DNA from 2 places in the Mixta intestinalis genome. Region 1 is predicted to be linked to the other one. Evidence: predicted binding sites of a transcription regulator. Region 1 holds the regulator's gene; the other holds the start of a gene.

Region 1 (4,032 bases):
AAGCCTCTAAAGGTCTCGCCGACGATACGCATTTCCTTGGACTGGCAATTGACGAAGATCGTCAGCCTGAATTAACCAACGAACGCGTTGATAAGTGGGTGAAGCAGATTTACGAAGAGCTGCATCTGCAGGAAATTCTGGAAGCCTGATTCCGCGCTGATTGTGTACCACATCACATTGCGTAACAGGTTTTTCCTATAGAAATGATAGGTACGGGTTTGAAAATTTTATCAAACAGTCGGTAGAATACCCGTATCGGTCATACGCTTTCCTGCCGTTGTGCTGTAAAGCGGCAGGATGAAGCGAAATGTAAACGCAGCATCAGATGAGCATGAACAACGCCGGACGTAGCTCTTATTTTACTTCCACTTGCGGCTTCACGCCTCCCCGTACGGTTTTCATTTCGAAGCATCAGTTCTATAATGAGACGCATTAGCTTTAGCGTCGACCGATGTTCATGGCTGTTCAGCCACATTGTGACTAGCAAAGTAACAGGACAATATCCGCATGACTGACAATAACACCGCATTAAAGAAGGCCGGCCTGAAGGTTACGCTTCCACGACTAAAAATCCTGGAAGTGCTTCAGGAACCTGAGAGCCATCACGTCAGTGCGGAAGATTTGTACAAGCGCCTGATTGATATGGGCGAAGAAATTGGGCTGGCAACGGTATATCGCGTACTGAACCAGTTTGATGATGCTGGCATCGTTACACGCCATAACTTTGAAGGCGGTAAATCCGTTTTCGAACTGACCCAGCAGCATCATCACGATCACCTGATTTGCCTTGACTGCGGCCGGGTGATTGAATTTAGTGATGAATCGATCGAAGCTCGCCAGCGTGAAATCGCCACGCGTTACGGCATCAAGCTGACCAACCACAGTCTCTATCTGTACGGTCACTGCGCGACGGGTGACTGCCGCGAAGATGAAACATTACACGACAAATAAAAAATTGTGCTATGCAGTAATGGAAACCGGTGCCTGAGCACCGGTTTTTTTATGGCTTTGTGACGCCGGGCAAGCGTAAAAGCCTGCCCCAACGTTTTCAATCAGAGCGCTTCGCTGCGGCTGTAGCGCTCTCCATCCGGGCTGACGCTGCGTACCATAACGCTACTGCCTTCAGCAACCGTAGGCTTCATCCGCTCGTCATAGCGCAGCCAGCCTTTACCGCCATCCAGCGAGTATTCGATAGCCAGACCCGGCAGCGCAAGGTTCGCCTCCAGCTTGCCGTTGCGAATTTGCGCGCCCGGCACCGGCAGGCGGTAAGCGATACCGACTTTATCCAGCTTCGCCAGCTCACGTTGCCCCAGAATATTGGCGAAACGCTGCCAGTCGCGGTTTAACGCCTGACGATCGACAAACTGCGTGACGCCACCCTGATATTCACGCCCCGGCTGATAATCCTGCTCCCAGGAGGCACGATGCCAGGCGCGCTCCGCTACGGTAAACAGGCGCGGGAAGATCATATATTCCATCTGGTCGTCGGTACGTACGGTTTCACTCCACAGCTGCGCCGACAGCCCCCAGGCTCCGGGCCAGGGTTTATCAGAGCGTGCCGTAAAGGTTTTGCCATCACGATCGACTGAGGTCTCCGCATTTTGCGGTAGGTTATTTGGCGCAAAGCTAAACATCTTACGTTCATCGCTATAGCGCGTTCCCCAATAGTAGCCACGCTCTAACGGGTTCACCTCATAAGGGAAATCCATATAGACGTAGTCGGGGTTAGAGATAATCACATCGTAGCCTTTATTGGCCCAGTCGTTAGCGCTGTCAAAGCCGCCCCAGTAAAGTGTATCCCAGAAGTTAACCGCCACTTTTGGCGTGGCGAAGGCGGCAGCGTTCTCCGCATGTTTCACGCCATCCTGCCAGGCCTGCATACGTTCGATACCGTGCGCATGTACCTTACTGCTGACCGCCAGCGCAAAATAGCTCGGCAGATGATCGAGATCTTTCACTTCACCAGCCGCAATCATTTTCTGACAGGCGAGCGATTTTTCCCAGGGGCGATTTTCCTGGCTGCGGTCAATCAGGCCGGTACCAGGCTGCGGCTGCTGTTTATCGCTGTAGCCTGCGCCAAGGCGAATATTTTTAGCCTCGTCGCCGCCAAAGTGCCAGGTAGACAGCGGCTGCCCGGCTTCTTTATGCATCGCCTGAATTTCGCCGATAACCTTATCGACAAAGCGCTGTGAAGAGGCGAGGCAGGGATTGAGATAGCTGGTACGATCGTAAAGCTGAACGGAGGTCGTTTCAGAGGTATCAAGCGGATCGCGCAGCCGATACTCTTCTGCTTTTTCTGTTTCGCCCGCTTTCATCAGGCGCTGATAACGTGCTTCCATTGAGATGACGGCGGCGCGTGCGTGCGCAGGCATATCGATTTCCGGGATCACCTCAATATGGCGTGCCTGGGCATATTTAACGATATCGATGTAATCCGCCCGGCTGAAAAAGCCGCTGCCGTTGTTATTGTTAAAGGGACCAGAACCGAGCTGCGGCAACAGGCAACGCTGTTCGCTAAGATCGTGGCAGCGCTGGCTACCTACCTCGGTAAGCTCCGGCAGACCAGGGATAGCGATACGCCAGGCTTCATCGTCGCTGAGATGGAAGTGAAATTTGTTCATTTTCCACGCGGCCATCTGATCCAGCATACGCATTACCGCCTGCTTGCTGTGGAAGTTACGCGCCACATCAAGGAAAGCGCCACGGTAGGCAAAGCGCGGTGCATCCTGTGCTTCCAGCGTTGCAATCACCGGCAGCCCTTCAGCAGGCAGCAACGATGCTACCGACATCAGCCCGTAAAAGACACCGGCGCTGTCGTAGCCGGTCAGCTCAATACCCCGCGGGCTGATGCTGAGATGATAAGCCCCGCTTACCGCACGTTCACCGCTAAAATCCGCCTGACGAATGGTGGTACGCAAAGGAACACCGCCGCTGTTTTCCTTCACGCCCAGCAGCGCAAAGCGCGCTTTAATCACCTGTGCCTGATTATCCGGCAGCGTCAGCAAATCAAAGGCAACGCCTTTGCTTAAATCAAGATCCTGCGGGTGAACTTTTAACGCCAGCGGGGTTGGGGTAATTTGTCCACGCAGCGCCGCCGTCGGCAGCACGGCGATATCACTGTTTTTCAAAAAACGGCTGGCAGGCTGCATCAGTATATTTTTATCATCAGCGGTCCGCTTCCAGCGATCGTTAAAGGGCGCAACAAACTGCGTCAAATCTTCGGTGTCGGTACTGGCGATAATGCGCGGCTGGGCGTTTTCCGCCGTCACATACCAGCGCGGCATCACATCGGTAATAAACAGCTGCCAGTATTCATTGATCAGGGGGATCGCGATCGATTCCCCTGCGCCGATGCCGGTAAATTTCTCAGTGGGCTCCAGACGCGTCAGATCGCCATTAACATGCACGATCCTGAACCGATCGCTGTCGATCTTAATCGTCGCATGAACATTACTCATGTAGATCGCCCAGTTGCGGCTGGTCAGCGCCGGACCATTATTTGTCAGGGTAATGGTTGCCCGGTTACAGGCGGCCCAGTCAGCCCCCAACGCGGCGCAGTCGGTGCCGTGCAGGGCAGCCTGGTTATCGGTTACTTCGTAACGCACGCCAAATTGACTTACCTGATCCACAACCCGCTGCGCCTGCATTGCGTCGCTGCTGCATCCCGCCAGCGTCGCCATAATTAGCGCTGACAGCGTTAAACGTTTCATGTTTTCCCCTTATTCGTCCTGTCGCGTGGGCTTTCCTTCACCGCGTACTGCCGGTCAGCCGCAGGCGATTGCCGTTATAGCCGTTGCCCGGAGGCAGCCGTAGCTGCCTGTTCTGTTTAAAAGATGGTGAAAGGTGCAATGACGATAAATTTCACGTCTTTTTCGTCCTGGAACATGTTGCCGTAGCCGCCGCCGAAGCTGGGAACGTCGCTGTGGTTGTCATAGCGGGTAAAATGCAGCTTAAACAGCGTATCCTTCGCCCTGCCCTCCTGGATGGTGTAAATCAGATCGAGATTCCAGGCAGATTCTCTGATGCGCTGGC
Region 2 (4,032 bases), 1.1 Mb from region 1:
GCAACGAAGGCGTCCTGCAACTTTCGCTCAATGCCGATCCGCAGTTCGACGAACCGCCGCGTGAAAGTTACGGTGAGCAGCTTATTGCCGACCATCTTAACCTGCGCCTGAATAACGCCCCGGCGGACGCCTGGCGCAAAGCGGTAGTCAGCTGGACGTGGCGCATTAAAGTTTTGCTGCATCTGGAAACCGAACTGATGGGCAGCATACGCGAACGTGCGGAAGAAGAGGCGATTAACGTTTTTGCTCGTAACCTGCACGATCTGCTGATGGCGGCCCCGGCCGGTATGCGCGCCACGATGGGCCTCGATCCCGGCCTGCGCACCGGCGTTAAAGTTGCCGTAGTGGATGCTACCGGCAAGCTGGTGGCTACCGATACCGTTTATCCGCATACCGGCCAGGCGGCAAAAGCGGCGGCAGCGGTAGCGGCACTCTGTACTCGCCATCAGGTAGAACTGGTCGCGATCGGCAACGGCACCGCCTCACGAGAAACCGAACGTTTCTTCCTCGACCTGCAAAAACAGTTCCCGCAGGTGACGGCGCAGAAAGTGGTGGTCAGCGAAGCGGGCGCATCGGTTTACTCCGCCTCCGAGCTGGCAGCGCAGGAGTTCCCCGATCTGGATGTGTCGCTGCGCGGTGCGGTTTCTATCGCCCGTCGCCTGCAGGATCCGCTGGCGGAGCTGGTAAAAATCGATCCGAAATCGATCGGTGTCGGTCAGTATCAGCATGATGTCAGCCAGTCGATGCTGGCGAAAAAGCTGGATGCGGTGGTAGAAGACTGTGTGAACGCCGTTGGTGTCGATCTCAATACCGCTTCCGTGGCGCTGCTGACGCGCGTTGCCGGGCTGTCACGCATGATGGCGCAAAATATTGTCAGCTGGCGCGATGAGAACGGACGCTTCCAGAACCGTCAGCAGTTACTGAAAGTCAGCCGCCTCGGCCCGAAAGCCTTCGAGCAGTGCGCCGGCTTTTTACGTATCAATCACGGCGATAACCCGCTTGATGCCTCAACCGTGCATCCGGAAGCCTATCCGGTAGTCGAGCGTATTCTCGAAGCTACCCGCCAGTCGCTGCGCGAACTGATGGGCAATGCTGGCGAGCTGCGCAAGCTGAAAGCGGTAGACTTTACCACCGAGCGTTTCGGCGTCCCCACCGTCAGCGATATCCTGAAAGAGCTGGAAAAACCGGGCCGCGATCCGCGTCCAGAGTTTAAAACCGCCCAGTTCGCGGAAGGTGTCGAAACCATGAACGATCTGCTGCCGGGTATGGTGCTGGAAGGTGCGGTCACCAATGTGACCAACTTCGGTGCCTTTGTGGATATCGGCGTCCATCAGGATGGCCTTGTCCATATCTCTTCGCTCTCCGATAAGTTCGTTGAGGATCCGCATACCGTGGTTAAAGCGGGCGATATCGTGAAAGTGAAGGTGCTTGAGGTCGATATACAGCGTAAACGCATCGCGTTGACTATGCGTCTGGACGAACAGCCAGGCGAAAGCGCTTCACGTGGTGCGCCGCGTGCGCAGGGGCGTGAAAACAACAGCCGCGCCGCTGCCAAACCACGGGCGCGTGCCACCACCAACGCGCCGGGCAACAGCGCTATGGGCGATGCCTTAGCCGCCGCCTTCGGCAAAAAACGTTAAGCTTCACGGGCGGCTTTTTGCCGCCCTCTGTTCCGTTTTTGTTCTAAATCAACATTAACGAGAATTATTCTCACTAGTATGGTCCCGTTTTGTTATTGTCGCGCAACGCGACGGTCAATGAGGTACCAGCCATGTCTTTGCTTGCCCGTCAGCACTATCAAATAATCGGTTTCACTTCCGCAGTCAGCCCTGCCTGGCGTCAAAAGTTACTTTCCCTGGGCCTGCTGCCCGGCTCCTGCTTTGAGGTGGTTCGTATTGCACCTTTAGGCGATCCTCTGCAAATACAGGCGGGGCGCGTTAGCCTGATGCTGCGTAAAAAGGATCTGGCGCTGTTACAGCTACAGCCTGTCACGCAGACGGAGGCGGCATGAAACAGTGTACGATTGGCCTGTTGGGCAATCCGAATGCCGGTAAAACCACGCTGTTTAACCAGCTTACCGGCGCACGTCAGCGCGTCGGTAACTGGGCGGGCGTCACCGTCGAACGCAAAGAAGGTTTCTTCACCGCAGGCAATACTCGCGTCAACCTCATCGACCTTCCCGGTACCTACTCACTGACCACCGTCTCACAGCAGGCTTCGCTTGATGAACAGATCGCCTGCCATTTCGTACTCAGTGAGCAGGCAGACCTGCTGATTAACGTCGTCGACGCCTGTAACCTTGAGCGTAACCTCTACCTGACGTTACAGCTGCGCGAACTGGGCGTGCCCTGCATCGTCGCGCTGAATATGCTGGATATGGCGGAAAACCAGAATATCACTATCGATATTCCGGCGCTGGAGCAGCGTCTCGGCTGCCCGGTAGTGCCGGTGGTTTCAACGCGCGGCAGCGGCATCGATCGTCTGAAACAGCTGATTGACGAAGGCATTCGCATGGGCGCGCCAATCGAGGTGGCCTACCCGCCCGCCCTGAGTGAAGCTGCCGACCAGCTGGCGGCGGCGATGCCGGTTAGCGAACAGCGTCAGCGTCGACGCTGGCTGGCGTTCCAGCTGCTGGAGGGCGATATCTATAGCCGCCGGCAGGTTGGCGATCTGGCGTTACAGCGTCTGGCAGAATCGGATGCGCCGCTACCGCAGGATGCTGCCGTCGAGATCGCGGCGGCGCGCTATCAACAGCTTGCCACTATCTGCGCGGGCGTCAGCAATCAGCAGCAGGCAGCGCCCGATCGCCTGTCGCAACGCCTCGACCGTATCGTGCTGAACCGCTGGCTGGGCATTCCCATCTTCCTGTTGATGATGTATTTGATGTTCTTGCTGGCCATCAATATTGGCGGCGCGCTGCAACCGCTGTTTGATGTCGGTTCGGCGGCGCTGTTTATTCATGGCACGCAGTGGATCGGCCATACGCTGCATTTCCCTGAATGGCTGACGCTGTTCCTCGCGCAGGGCATCGGCGGCGGTATTAATACGGTTTTACCGCTGGTACCGCAAATCGGCCTGATGTATCTGTTTCTCTCTTTTATGGAGGATTCCGGCTATATGGCGCGTGCCGCCTTTGTTGTCGATCGGCTTATGCAGTCGCTCGGCCTGCCGGGTAAATCTTTTGTACCGCTGATTGTCGGCTTCGGTTGCAATGTTCCTTCGGTCATGGGCGCCCGCACGCTGGACGCACCACGCGAACGGCTGATTACCGTAATGATGGCACCCTTTATGTCCTGCGGGGCCAGGCTGGCGATCTTTGCCGTTTTCTCCGCCGCCTTCTTCGGCTCGCATGGGGCGCTGGTGGTATTCAGCCTCTATCTGACCGGGATCGTGATGGCAATCTTAACCGGGCTGCTGTTAAAACATACGCTGCTGCGCGGCGAGGCCTCACCTTTCGTTATGGAGCTGCCGAGCTGGCACGTTCCGCATCTGAAAAGCCTGATGCTACAGGCCTGGCAGCGTCTGCGCAGCTTTGTTCTGCGCGCCGGGAAAGTGATTGTGGTTGCCAGTATCCTGATCGGTGGCCTGAACAGCTTTTCATTTAACGGGCAGCCGGTAGACAGCATTAATGACTCGGCGCTGGCCAGCGTCAGTCGGGTAATTACGCCGCTGCTGACGCCCATCGGCGTACATGCTGATAACTGGCAGGCAACGGTCGGCCTGCTCACCGGAGCGATGGCGAAAGAGGTCGTGGTCGGTACGTTGAATACGCTCTATACCGCCGAAGCACTGCATGAAGAACCTTTCGATGCCGAAGCGTGGAGCCTGACGGAGGAGCTGAAAGACGCGGTAACGGAAACCTGGGACGGATTAAAAGAGACACTGAGCCTGAGCGTACTGGCGAACCCGATTGAGGCCAGCAAAGGCGATGGCGAAATGGCCAGCGGCGCCATGGGTCAAATGCATCGTCAGTTTGGCAGTAACGCCGCCGCTTTTAGCTATCTGCTGTTTGTACTGCTCTACGTACCCTGC

What was found. The regulator Fur, encoded in region 1, represses iron uptake genes when iron is present. The targets are predictions, from matches to a motif close to ATAATAATGAGAACNACTATCAA.
Region 2: a site for Fur is predicted at 1,698-1,720, ahead of feoA (ferrous iron transporter A). Genes of this name have one in related genera too.

Annotation. Positions count from the first base shown of each region.
Region 1 covers NZ_CP028271.1:589,835-593,866, reverse strand. Annotated here, with positions in the region: gene fldA (flavodoxin FldA) at 1-149, shown strand, start outside; gene fur (ferric iron uptake transcriptional regulator) at 508-951, shown strand; gene C7M51_RS02735 (beta-N-acetylhexosaminidase) at 1,053-3,710, opposite strand; gene chiP (chitoporin ChiP) at 3,827-4,032, opposite strand, start outside.
Region 2 covers NZ_CP028271.1:4,159,450-4,163,481, reverse strand. Annotated here, with positions in the region: gene C7M51_RS19230 (Tex family protein) at 1-1,640, shown strand, start outside; gene feoA (ferrous iron transporter A) at 1,772-2,011, shown strand; gene feoB (Fe(2+) transporter permease subunit FeoB) at 2,008-4,032, shown strand, end outside.